DNA from 3 places in the Romboutsia sp. LXY-2 genome. Region 2 is predicted to be linked to each of the others. Evidence: riboswitches for the same ligand, from Rfam matches in the RefSeq annotation. Region 2 holds a riboswitch; each other region holds the start of a gene.
What was found. Region 2 has a riboswitch for cyclic di-GMP ahead of ACI48P_RS16440 (LuxR C-terminal-related transcriptional regulator). Riboswitches for the same ligand answer to the same signal wherever they lie in the genome.
Positions count from the first base shown of each region.

Region 1: another riboswitch for cyclic di-GMP. It lies ahead of ACI48P_RS20750 (type II secretion system protein); the one in region 2 lies ahead of ACI48P_RS16440 (LuxR C-terminal-related transcriptional regulator).
Region 3: another riboswitch for cyclic di-GMP. It lies ahead of ACI48P_RS20705 (GspE/PulE family protein); the one in region 2 lies ahead of ACI48P_RS16440 (LuxR C-terminal-related transcriptional regulator).

Region 1 is NZ_JBKFGI010000019.1:55,034-59,408, reverse strand. Features, by position in the region: gene ACI48P_RS20760 (prepilin peptidase) at 149-925, opposite strand; gene ACI48P_RS20755 (type IV pilus twitching motility protein PilT) at 947-2,029, opposite strand; gene ACI48P_RS20750 (type II secretion system protein) at 2,370-2,852, opposite strand; cyclic di-GMP riboswitch class II at 2,924-3,007, opposite strand; gene ACI48P_RS20745 (VWA domain-containing protein) at 3,175-4,375, opposite strand, start outside.
Region 2 is NZ_JBKFGI010000011.1:93,004-97,378, forward strand. Features, by position in the region: gene ACI48P_RS16430 (response regulator transcription factor) at 1-591, opposite strand, end outside; gene ACI48P_RS16435 (LytR/AlgR family response regulator transcription factor) at 803-1,525, shown strand; gene ACI48P_RS16440 (LuxR C-terminal-related transcriptional regulator) at 1,590-2,195, opposite strand; cyclic di-GMP riboswitch class II at 2,220-2,303, opposite strand; gene ACI48P_RS16445 (hypothetical protein) at 2,558-2,725, opposite strand; gene ACI48P_RS16450 (adenosylcobalamin-dependent ribonucleoside-diphosphate reductase) at 2,803-4,375, opposite strand, start outside.
Region 3 is NZ_JBKFGI010000019.1:41,569-45,943, reverse strand. Features, by position in the region: gene ACI48P_RS20710 (type II secretion system F family protein) at 1-826, opposite strand, end outside; gene ACI48P_RS20705 (GspE/PulE family protein) at 849-2,528, opposite strand; cyclic di-GMP riboswitch class II at 2,640-2,723, opposite strand; gene ACI48P_RS20700 (ribose-phosphate diphosphokinase) at 3,000-3,950, opposite strand; gene glmU (bifunctional UDP-N-acetylglucosamine diphosphorylase/glucosamine-1-phosphate N-acetyltransferase GlmU) at 4,039-4,375, opposite strand, start outside.

The DNA of each region.
Region 1 (4,375 bases), on a different contig from region 2:
TGCTTTATGTATAGTTTAATTGTAACACAAATTATTATGTATATTGTTCATTGAATTTTTTGATTCAATTTTGAAATAGTATAACATAATACAATGCAAAAAAGAAGTTATCTCAAAATACAAGTTAGATTTTGAGACAGCTTCTTGGTTAATACAGATTTAGATACCAGTTTATCATTTGTGTTCCATATAGAACATATACTAGGGCTCCTACTGATATGAAAGGGCCATATGGTATCATTGAGTTATATTCTTGTTTTTTTATTTTGCTGTATACTATTGTTATTATACCGTAAATTGCACCTACGTAAACACTTAGAAGTATTGTTAGGAGACCTCCTTTAAGTCCTAGGAATAATCCTAACATGCCGAAGAGTTTGATATCTCCTCCACCCATTACTTCTTTTTTTACAGCTAGTTCTATTAGGTATATTAGTAATAGCATACCTCCACCACAGATTAGTGCTCCTAGAAGCATGCTTCTATTGCTTACTAGTTTTACAAACAGATTGAATACAACTGCAAAGATTGAACCTATTATTACTAGACTATCTGGTATTATGTAGTGATCTAAGTCTATAAAGGTGATTATTATTAGTAGGGATACTAAAAACATGTAGTATATTGTTTCTATGTTGTATCCAAAGCTAATGTATATTGTGGCAAAAAGTATACCTGTTAGTATCTCTACTAGTGCGTATCTTGGTGATATTTTTTTACCACAATATCTACATTTACCTTTTAGAAATACCCAGCTTAGTATTGGTACTAAGTCTAATGGTTTTAGTCTTGTGTTGCAGTTGTAGCAATGCGATGGTGGATTTGCTACTGATATTTTTTCTGGTATTCGATAGATGCATACGTTGAAGAAGCTACCGAATATAATCCCTATTAAAAATGATACTATTATAAAATATATATCCATTGTTATATTCTCCATCTATTATTAGTACATATCCATAGCACCATAGCTACTCATACCTAACATTTTTTGAGTATTTTCAAAATCTGTGCATCTACTTAATACAGCATCTGTAGTTATTTTATCTTGTCTATATAAGTTTATTAAGTCTTGATCCATAGTCTGCATACCTTGTCTTGATGATGTTTGTATTATGTTTGGTATTTGGAATGTTTTATTTTCTCTTATCAGGTTTCTTATTGCTGTATTTGCTATCATTATCTCCAAAGCAGCTACCCTTCCTTGTCCATCTGCTGTAGGTATTAACTGTTGAGATATTACACCTTCACATACTGTTGATAGCTGTATTCTTATTTGTTGCTGTTGCTCTGATGGAAACATATCTACTATCCTATCAATGGTTTTTGCCGCTCCTACTGTATGTAGTGTAGAAAATACTAGATGACCTGTCTCAGCTGCTGTAAGAGCTATTGATATAGATTCAGTGTCTCTCATCTCTCCTATAAGTATTACATCAGGGTCTTGACGAAGTATAGCTCTTAAGGCTGAGTGAAAGCTCTTTGAGTCTGTTCCTATCTCTCTTTGATTTACTATACTGTTTTTGTGCTTATGTACGTACTCTATAGGGTCTTCTAGTGTTATTATATGGGCTTGTCTGTTTGTATTTATGATATCTATAAGGCTAGCTAATGTAGTACTTTTACCACTCCCTGTAGGCCCTGTTACTAATACTAGACCTTTGTGTTTTTTTGTGAAACTGGTTAATACTTGTGGTAAATTTAGATTTTCGAAATTTGGTATGTCTGCGTTTATTGTTCTTATTGCTAGGGTATAATTTCCTTTTTGCTTGTAAGCATTTACTCTAAATCTATTTCCGTCTTCTAAAGATGCAGAGAAGTCTAACTCTCCTATTTGGTCTAGTAGTTTAAATCTTTCCTCTCCTGCTATTTCAAGTACTATTGGTTTTGTGTGTTCATTAGTTAGGATTGTATCTGATAGTTTTATAAATCTATCCTTTACTCTTGCCATAGGATTTGTACCTACTGTTATATGTATATCTGATGCTCCTAGATTGACACCTTTATTTAGCCATTCATATATATCCACTTTATATGTCTCCTCTTTTTCTAATATTTTACATTATAAACCCAATTTATAGATATTATAATATATCTATTGTTATTTATCTATATTGTAAAATTAATATATATTCATACTAATAGCAGTATTTATTTTTTATTATTCCAATCATTTATATTTAAATATTTTTAACTAAATATAAATATTTTTTATGACGAGGACTATATTAATTATTTATATATAAGCATTCTCAATCAATGATTCCCCTGTGAGTCGTATCAATTATGAAGCTATTAACTTATATAAACTCAATAAAAATTATCAACATGCAAAAAGTGGAGATAAATATCTCCACTTCTAATATATATTAATCTTTAATTAAAGGTACTTTTATGGTTGCTGTCGATCCGTTATTAGGAGTACTTTCTTTTGTAACACCAAGATCTGAAGCTAATTTATCTATTGAAGCATTACTCATATATGATCCTTTTATATCTATTACTAAAGTAACACCTTTAGTTGCTTGTGTTGATCCTGCCGCTAGTGTGTATGTAACTTTATTCGGAACATCTGGATTAGAATCTAAGTATCCACCTACCAATAAATCTGTTGTTGCTGTTCCGCCAGAAGCTGCTGCTATGCTTGTTGGTACCACATCATTGTCTGAATAGAAAACAGTTGTTGCTGATTTTATAGAAGCTACAGTAGCAGATATATCTGCTCCTTTAGACTTATCTATTTGCTTAAATAATGCGGGTACTGCTACTATTGCTAATATACCTATAATTGCTATTACTACTAATAGTTCTACTAATGTAAAACCTTTGTTGTTTTTCTTTTTCTTTAACATAAAAGTTCCCCCTCAATTTTCATTACTATAGACATAAAAAAAGGCCTCAAATATATATAGAAAATCTATATAATTTAGATAGCCGGTTGCACCACTTACTCCATATGTCTCAGGTGCCCATGTACAAGACATACTTCTTAGTATCTATAGTATTTTTATATACTAATTATAGCATGTTTTATCTCTACACGCATTACTTTTATTACATTTTTTACCATATTATTATTTTATAGTATTACTACTTTAGTATATATTCTTTTACTACTTACATTTAATAAATCAATAAAATTAGAAGCTATTTTTATAGCTTCTGATTTTATTATTAAAATAATTCTGGCATCTCTTCACTAATATTTAAAATTGTCGGAATATCCCTATCCATATTAGCTATAGATGAATATTGCCCGTTATCCTGTAGTAATAATGAATAGGCCAATACATAGCTTGTTTTTTTGTTATTAAATCTATTTAAACCCTTAACATCAATAGTTCTTCCTGTAATATATTGTGAACCAATTTTTATTTTTGAATTAGGGTCAACTGTCATATCTTCATTATACCTATATAGATATATGCTATCTTCATCTAGCATGGCATTTTCCGGTATTACTACTTTGAAATTCCCATTATCTTTATTTATATCTACTTTAACTCCCAAGGTATAATATACATTTTTTACACCATTTATAGTACCTTCTTGGACTTTATAATTATTTTTATCAGTAAGTAGTAGTCCATGTGACACTATTTTATTTATACCTTGAAGAATAAAACTACTTTCAGGTAAATTTTGTTCTTTAATTATTTGCTTATTATTCAAAGATACATCATTATAAATAATTTTACCATCTGATTCACTAAATATCACTTTTCCAAGATTCTCACTGCTTATTTCTAGTCTTATCTTCACAGGTTCTGAATAATAAAAATAACCTTCTTTGGCATCTGCTTGAGTGTTTAGTTTATAATTAACAACGCCTTCAATTACACCATTTAATTTATTTGTACTCCCACTATTATAGGCATAGTTGAATGTATGTGTTGATGATCCTATCTGAGATTTTACATCAAATCCATTCGGTAAAATATCTGTTAATTGAATATTGTTTACATATAAACTTTGCACTAACTGAGCATTGTTAAGATCCTGTTTTGTTCGATAAAAATCTGTTACAGGTATATTGTTTGGTGTTAATGTATATTCTAGTACAAAATTATTATTGTAATAGTTTGTTATACTTCTTTGTAGTGTAAATCTTGTATCAACAATAAATGGACCATATTTACCTTGCTTTGTCATTTTAAAATTATCACCTGTTTTCATTCCAGACTCATATAATATATAATATTTGCCTGGTTCTTCAGGTATCTTAACACCACTTTCACCTGTAAATCCACCATCTGATGTTTCACCCGGGGCTTTACTTTTAGAAGGATAAAACCATTCTTTAGGTATATTTTTATAGTCTCGCTCATTTCCACTTTTTGTAGTTGTAGTATACTTAAGATTAAATGCAGCTTCA
Region 2 (4,375 bases):
ATTATTAAAAACATATAAGGTTATTTGTATCCTATCTTTTAAACTTAATTTTGATAATATATTTGAAATATGCTTCTTTACTGTATTTGTACTTATACATAATTCATTTGCAATTTCTAAATTAGACTTTCCCTTTGACACCAACATTGTAATTTCTTTTTCTCTTGCTGTTAAGTCTTTAAACGTAGCTATACTATTATGGCCTTGAACAATTGTATCTAATAACTCTACATCATGATATTTTTTCCCTTTTTGTATTTGATTTAGTGCCCAAGGAATACTTTCCGAATCAATGTTAGGTAAAATATATGCATCAAAACCAAGTTCTATGGCTTTTCCAAAAATTGATTTATCTTCTTCAAAATCTAGTATCATTATTTTAATGTTTTTCTTATCTTTAATATTTTTCAAGAAGTTTAAATATTTAATATTCCCATTATTTGTATCTGTAATTATTGTATCAATTCCTTCTAAATCTAATTTTTCATAAGTGTTACATTGCACAATACTTGATACAATACTTTCACCATCTAATATATTTATTAATCCGCTTCTAATAATTAATGAACTTGAAACTACTAGTATATTCATATTTCCCCCATACTTCTGTAAACAGCTATTTGTTTCTTCTTTATATTTATATAACTTAATTGTAATAAAATAAGAAATTTATATAAGTATCATTTCGTAATTTGGTAATTTATGGTGTAAATAGAAATCAACTCTAATAATTTTTCTGAAAATTAATGTTATAATAAATATAATAATTTTATTGTAAAACTATATTTTGAGAGGTGTTTACTTGCGAATAATAATATGTGATGACTTAGAAACCGATAGAATGACTCTTTACGATAATATTAAAAACTATTGTTTTTTAAATAAATATTATATTGATATAATTACATGTAGTAATAGTAATGATCTATTTAATAATTTTGAGGAGAATAAAATCAACCTTATATTTTTAGATATTTATCTAAATGATAATAGTGATATGACTGGTATTGATATTGCAAGAAAAATTAGAGAAATAGATTCAAGCTGTATTATAATTTTTACTACTGTTAGTAATGAGCATGCCCTTGATGCATTCTCTGTGTATGCATTTGATTACTTGGTTAAACCAATAAAATCTGAAGTTCTTCTAAACACTTTAAATAGATGTTTTTCACTATTATCACAGCCTTCAAAGTATATTGAAGTCTTATCTAATAGATTATTAATAAAGATTCTACAAAAAAATATCTTATATATTGAAGTATTTAATAAATATTGTTTGATACATACTACCTCTGATTCAATAAAGACGTATATGACATTATCTCAGATTGAAAAATTATTAGATTCTGATATATTTTTAAGATGCCATAGAAGCTATATTGTAAACTTGGAGCATGTGAAAAATTATTCTGATTGTGATTTTCTTTTATCTAATGGAAGCCAGGTACCTATTTCTAAGGATAAAAAGATTTCAATCAAACAGGTATATCTAGACTATTTATTTAATTTAACTAGAGCTTAAAAATGTTACTGAAATTAGACTAGTGGAAATAAATTTTTCACTAGTCTAATCTTATTTTTATATTTTATAATACTAATAGCCCCTTGTCGTAAGCATATATTGCTGCTTGAATTCGGTCTTTTAAATTTAGTTTAGAGAAAATATTGCTGGTATGTTTTTTTACTGTATGTTCAGTTATAAATAAGTCCTTTGATATTTCAAAATTACTTTTACCTTTTGCTATGCATATTAGTATTTCTCTTTCTCTTTTTGTAAGTTCATCCACTTGTTCTGTACTTTTTCTTGATATATAATTTTCTATAAAATCTCCATCGTAATATTTTTTTCCTTTAGATAATTGTTTTACAGCATAAGCTATATCTTCTGAATCGATATTTGCCAATATGTATCCATCTACTCCTGCCTTCATACATTTTGAAAATATACTTTTATTTTCATAAAAATCTAATATCATGATTTTGGCATTAGTCTTACATTTTATTTCTCTAATATAATCTAAATATTGTTCATTATTCTTGTTTAAATCGATAAGTATTAAATCATAATTTCCTTCATATGCTTCTGAAAATATATGACTTTCTGTAATGTCTCTTACACAGTTTTCTTTTGATAATATGCCTTCTATACCTTTTCTAATTATAAGTGATTCTGATATTACAATAACTTGCATATTTATTCCCCCTTAAAAATATACCAGTTATTTAGCCGGTTGCACTACTAGCTCCATATATCTCTAAGTGCCCACATATAAGATATATTTCTTCACTTCTAAAAACTATTTTTTTCTTCACTTAAAAGATTAATAATTTTAATACTTTTTAATTATATTTTAAATTAATTTTTAATGGTTGTAATCATAATGGGGTAGTAATTTTAATGGTACTTTAGAATAATTTAGATTCCTAATTATTACATTTTTCTACAATAAAATAAAGTAGTCTAGCTTTTATGCTAAACTACTTTATTTTCATAGACTATAACCTCTTAATAGTAAAGAAATCATTATTTCTCAAACATTACTTATATGCACTACTAGTATACCTCTACTTGTCTACTTAACTTAATAACTTTTTTGTGCTCACAGTTTGCTTTATGCTTGTCTCTTTCTTCAAAGCTCCAAAACAATTCACCACAGTATCTACACACAAATATTATACCTTTATTATTATCTAGCGAACTATTTAATTCATTATTATCCATTCTTTCTCCTTGTACTAATACCCAGACTTCTTTTTATATACTCTAAGTATTATCAGGATTCTTATCTTTAATACTACTTAATTGCACTTACTATAACCACACTGCATACAAATAGCGCAACCACCTGTAGGTATTATTGCTTCATTACCACACTCTGGGCAAACAAATCTTTCACTTTCATGTTCTTTATTACTATCTTTATTATGTTCAGCATTACTTTCCTTCTTAACTTCTTTTACATTTTTCTCTTCTGTCTTTTCTTCGCTACTTTCTTTATCTTCACTTTTCTTGTTCTTATTTTTATCGTTTAATAGTACACCACTTCTCTTACATCCATCACGATATATTGTTATTCCCTTAAGATTATTTTTCCAAGCTAACATATATATATCGTAAACATCTTTAGGAGTAGCTTGATAAGGAAGATTTATTGTTGATGAAATTGATGCATCAATGTATTTTTGCCAAGCATTTTGCATTTCTATTCTTTCTTTAGGGCTTAAAGTCATAGCTGTTACAAAGATGTCTGGTAGATCTTTTTCATCTATTAAATCCTTCACATCCATGTATTGTTCAACTATTGGAGTGTATACCTTGTAATATACATCCTTGTCATGTAGTGTCTCTGTCTTTCTTGTGTAGGACGTATTAAACATTGGCTCTATTCCACCACTTATTCCAAGCATTGTTGAAATTGAACCTGTTGGTGGTATTGTAAGTATTTGAGAATTTCTAAGACCATATTTTTCAACTAGTTCTTTAACATCTTGCTCTACGTTATTTTTGAAGAACTCTGAACTAAATAAGGCTTCTTTGTTGTAATTTTCATAAGTTCCTTTTGCTTTTGCTATCAGTGCTGACTGTTTTACTGCCGCATTTAGCATTGTTTTTGATAAAGTTTCGCAAAGGTCTATAGCTTCTTTTGAGCCATATCTTATGTTTAGCTTTATCATCATATCAGCAATTCCCATTACACCAAGACCTATTTGTCTGTATTTACCTACTGTTTCTTTTTGCTCTTTTAATGGATGTAAATCTAGTCCTTCTTCTAATACTTCATTAAGTGCTACTACACTTTCATGGACACAGTCTTTAAATTTCTCTATATCAAATATTGCGTTATCTGTAAATGGTTCTACTATAAATTCAGATAAATTTATTGAGCCCAATAAACAACTACCTCCTGCTGGTAATGGCTCCTCCGCACATGGATTAACTCCTGCATATTTAAATTCTTTATCTTCACTTAATAAATGATTTTTCTCAATGTGGTCCCAAAATAGTATTCCTGGTTCTGCATAGTCCCAGTTGTTTACTACTAACTTCATGAAAAGCTCATAAGCATCTACTACCTTACTTACAACTTCACCCGTTGAGTCTACTACAAATTTACACTCATACTTTTCTTTATTTTCAACAGCTTTCATAAACTCATCATTTATTCTAACTGATATATTTGCCTTAGTTACTCTTTCTAAATCTGTCTTTATATCTATAAATTCTCCAATATCAGGATGATTAACATCCATTGATATCATTAATGCTCCTCGTCTTCCTCTTTGTCCTATTAGCCCTGTTGTCATACTGTATAAATCCATAAAGGATACTGCACCTGTAGTTGTCTTAGCTGAGTTATGCACAGCTGATCCT
Region 3 (4,375 bases), on a different contig from region 2:
CCGATAAGGTTCTAGTAAATCGTGAAACGATAATCTTTTGATTAAGTTTATCTATTATTGGTATTTTTAGTTTTAGTACACTTAAAGAATATGTGCCATGTTCTGTTTTAAAATAAAATTTAATTCCAATTATCACCATAATAACTAGTGACCAGATTGCAATTACGTTTTTAGCTATAAATTCACTGGATGATATTAAAATTTTGGTTACTATTGGCAAATTCGTTCCTAAACTATTAAATAAATCCAAAAACTTAGGCATAACAAAAGTCATAAGCACTGCTACTACTAGTACCGCTACTACAGCTAATACCGATGGATAAGTCATAGCAACTTTGACTTTATTATTTATTTTATTTTCTTTTTCGTATTGTTCTGCCATTCTAAGCATAATGCCATCTAAATTACCTGTAACTTCTCCTACTTCTACCATACTAACTAATAGTTTAGGGAATATTCCATCTTGTTTTCTCATAGCTTCAGATAACATTTCTCCTTTGGCTACATCTTCATCGATATGCTTTATAGCCTCTTTCAACTTTTTATTTGTTGTTTGATTAGCTAGTATCGTTAGTGATCTATTAATAGTTACTCCTGCATCTATCATAGTGTAAAATTGTCTACAAAACATACTTATATCTTTTAATGTTACTTTTGAGAATAAATCCATTTTTATTTCTTTACTCTGAACTATCTCCTCTATTTTTAAAGGATAGTAACCATTTACTCTTAACATTGATATTACATCACTTCTTGACTCTGCTTCACACTCTGCTTGCATTCGTTCTCCTGACTGATTCATTGCTCTGTACTTAAATTTTGCCAAGTGATTCACCCCCATCTATTTATTACATATATATCGAAATAAATTCATTTATTGTTGTTATTCCATCTAAAACTAAATTTTTACATTCTTGTGCTAATGTTGTCATTCCTTTTTCTATAGCTATGTCTCTTAGCACATTCGAATCCTTATTTGCACTTATTATATCTTTATGTTCCCTTTCTATCTCCATTATTTCATATACACCGATTCTATCTTGATATCCAGTATCATTACAATATCCACAACCTTTACCTTTAAATAGGATTACTTCTTTATCTAAGCTTTCTCCTAAAATACCTTTTTCATATATATCTGCCTTGTATGATTCTTTACAATTATTACATATTTTTCTAACTAGTCTTTGAGCTATTACTCCTGTTATTGCTGTAGATACTAAGTATGGTTCAACACCCATATCTATTAGTCTTGTTATTGTAGATGGTGCATCATTTGTATGCAGTGTACTCAATACTAAATGACCTGTAATAGCAGCTTTTACCGCTACTTTTGCTGTTTCTTCGTCTCTAATTTCACCTATCATTAGTATATCAGGGTCCTGTCTCAAAATACTTCTTAGTCCACTAGCAAAAGAAACTCCGTTTTTTGCGTTTACATTAACCTGATTTATTCCATTCATAGTGTATTCTACAGGGTCTTCTATTGTAATTATATTAGTTTCTTCTGAATCTAGCTGTTTTAGTATTGTGTATAATGTTGTAGACTTACCACTACCTGTTGGGCCTGTTACTAGGACTATACCCGTTGGTTTTGATATTATTTTATATAACTTCTTTAAAGATTCATCACTCATTGCTAATACTTCTATGCCCATTTTAAATGTACTTCTGTTAAGTATTCTTATAACGATCTTCTCACCACTAACAACTGGAATTATAGATACCCTTAAATCAACATCTTGATTGTTTATCTTTGTTAGTATTCTTCCATCTTGAGGCACCCTTTTTTCTGTTATATTAAGTCCTGACAATATCTTGATTCTTGTAACTAAGGGGCCTAGGCTTTCTTTTTGTAATGTATTTACTATTTGAAGTTTTCCATCTATTCTATATCTTATCCTAACTTCGTCTTCAAAGGGTTCTATATGTATATCCGAAGCTCTCATTTCCACTGAATTTCTAAATAGATATTCGACCATTTTGACAACAGGTGCATTTTTTACATCATCTATTTCATCAGCTTCAATTTCCATAGCCTTATATTCAAGACTCTCTTTAGATAATTCTTCAGCTGCTTTACTCATCTGCTCACTACTATAATATCTCTGTATAAATTTATTAATATCATTTCTATTAGTAATATATGATTCCACTTCAAAACCTGTAGATATAGCCAGATCATCTATAGCATATATATTAAGTGGATCTGATAAAGCAACTTTTAGTTTATTTTCAATTATTCCAAATGGAATCAGTGTATATTTTTCGCATAGACTCTGAGGTACTAACTTTATTACTCTTCTATCAAAAATAGTCTCATTAAGATTTATTTTTTTGATACCAGTTTGCTGTTCTACAGCATCTATAATCTCATCTTCGGTTAAAATATTTAACTCTACTAATACTTCTCCTATTTTTTTACCTAATATTTTTTGTGATTGCAGCGCTTGATTTAGTTGATAATTTGTTAACTTGCCAGCTTCAACTAGTATATCACCCAATCTTTTTTTATTTAAAATGTTCATATTTAATCAAATCCTTCTTTTTGTATTATTCTATGACTTAAATAATGTAATTTTCATTTATTACATAAAAAAGGCTATGTTCTGTAAACACTCATAAATATACAAGCGTTTATAAAATATAGCCGGTTGCACCACTAACTTCATATACTCCAGGTGCCCAAATGCAGAGCATATTTCACAGTTTCAAAATATTATTTATAATAATTATACCATAATATATATCCATTTTTTGTAAATAATATCACTTTTTGATATTATCCATCGATAAAACCACATAAAAAAGACCTAGCACAAAGTGCTAGGTCCTAACCTACTCCCTCAAACCACTAATAATTTAGTAGAGCGCGTTGAAATTTGGGGCGAGGAGAGCAATACACTATTGAACCCATTCGCAAGCCCGAACTTGGCTTGCATGGGTCAATAGTGTATTGCCGACGACCCCCATATTTCAACGATAGCCCACTAAACCTACTAGAATAATATACTTACTGATTCGTTAGAGAATATCTTCTTTATAGCATCCCCAAATAAAGGAGCCACAGTCTTAATTTGTATCTTATCTATCTTCTTATCTTCAGGAAGTTGTATAGTATCAAGTACTATTAACTCAGTTATAGCAGACTCTTCTATTCTGTCTATAGCTGGGCCTGATAACACACCATGTGTACAACAAGCATAAACATCCTTAGCACCAAACTCTCTTAATGCATTAGCTGCGTTACATATTGTACCAGCTGTATCTATCATATCATCTAATAATATAACATTCTTACCTTTAACGTCTCCTATTATATTCATTATTTCAGATACGTTAGCCTTAGGTCTTCTCTTGTCTATTATAGCTAGAGGAACGTCACCTTCTAAAGTATTAGCAAATGCTCTAGATCTTGTAACACTTCCTAAGTCTGGAGATACTACAACTAAATCTTCTATGTTCTTGCTGTTGAAGTAATTAGCTAATATCTTTCCACCTTGTAAGTGGTCTAATGGTATATCGAAGTATCCTTGGATTTGAGTTGCATGTAAATCCATTGTTAATACTCTATCTGCTCCAGCAGCTGTTATTAAGTTAGCAACTAACTTAGCTGTGATTGGATCTCTTGCCTTAGCTTTTCTGTCTTGTCTTGCATATCCGTAGTAAGGAATAACTGCTGTTATTCTACCTGCAGATGCTCTTCTAAGTGCATCTATCATTATTAATAACTCCATTAAGTTATCATTAACTGGACTATTAGTAGATTGAACTACGAAAACATCACAACCTCTTACTGTCTCATTGATGTTAACATTTATTTCACCATCACTAAATGTTCCCACTTGGCAATCAGCTAAAGGTACACCTATGTAATCAGCTATCTTTCCAGCCAATTCTTTTGAAGCATTACCTGCTAGTATTTTAATTTCACTTCCGCTAGTATTCATTTTATCCTCCCGAAATTTAAAACTATGATACATATTATATTAATCATCTTAAGCTAATTTTTAGCTTAAAAGAATCATCAAATTAAGATTATTTGTTACCTTTTTGATTTTTCTTTTCTACCCAACCTTCTTTGTTTACCTGTCTCGCTCTTGCTACTGCTAAAGCTCCTTCAGGTACACTGTCAGTTATAGTAGACCCTGTTGCTACATATCCTTTTTCTTCTACTGTTACAGGAGCAACTAAGTTTGAGTTAGATCCTATAAAAGCATTATCTTTTACTATTGATTTAAATTTATTTTTACCGTCGTAGTTTACAAATACTACTCCGCATCCTATGTTTACATTTTTACCTACGTGAGCATCTCCAATGTATGATAAGTGTGATGCCTTAGAATTATCTTCTATAGTAGCATTTTTAACTTCT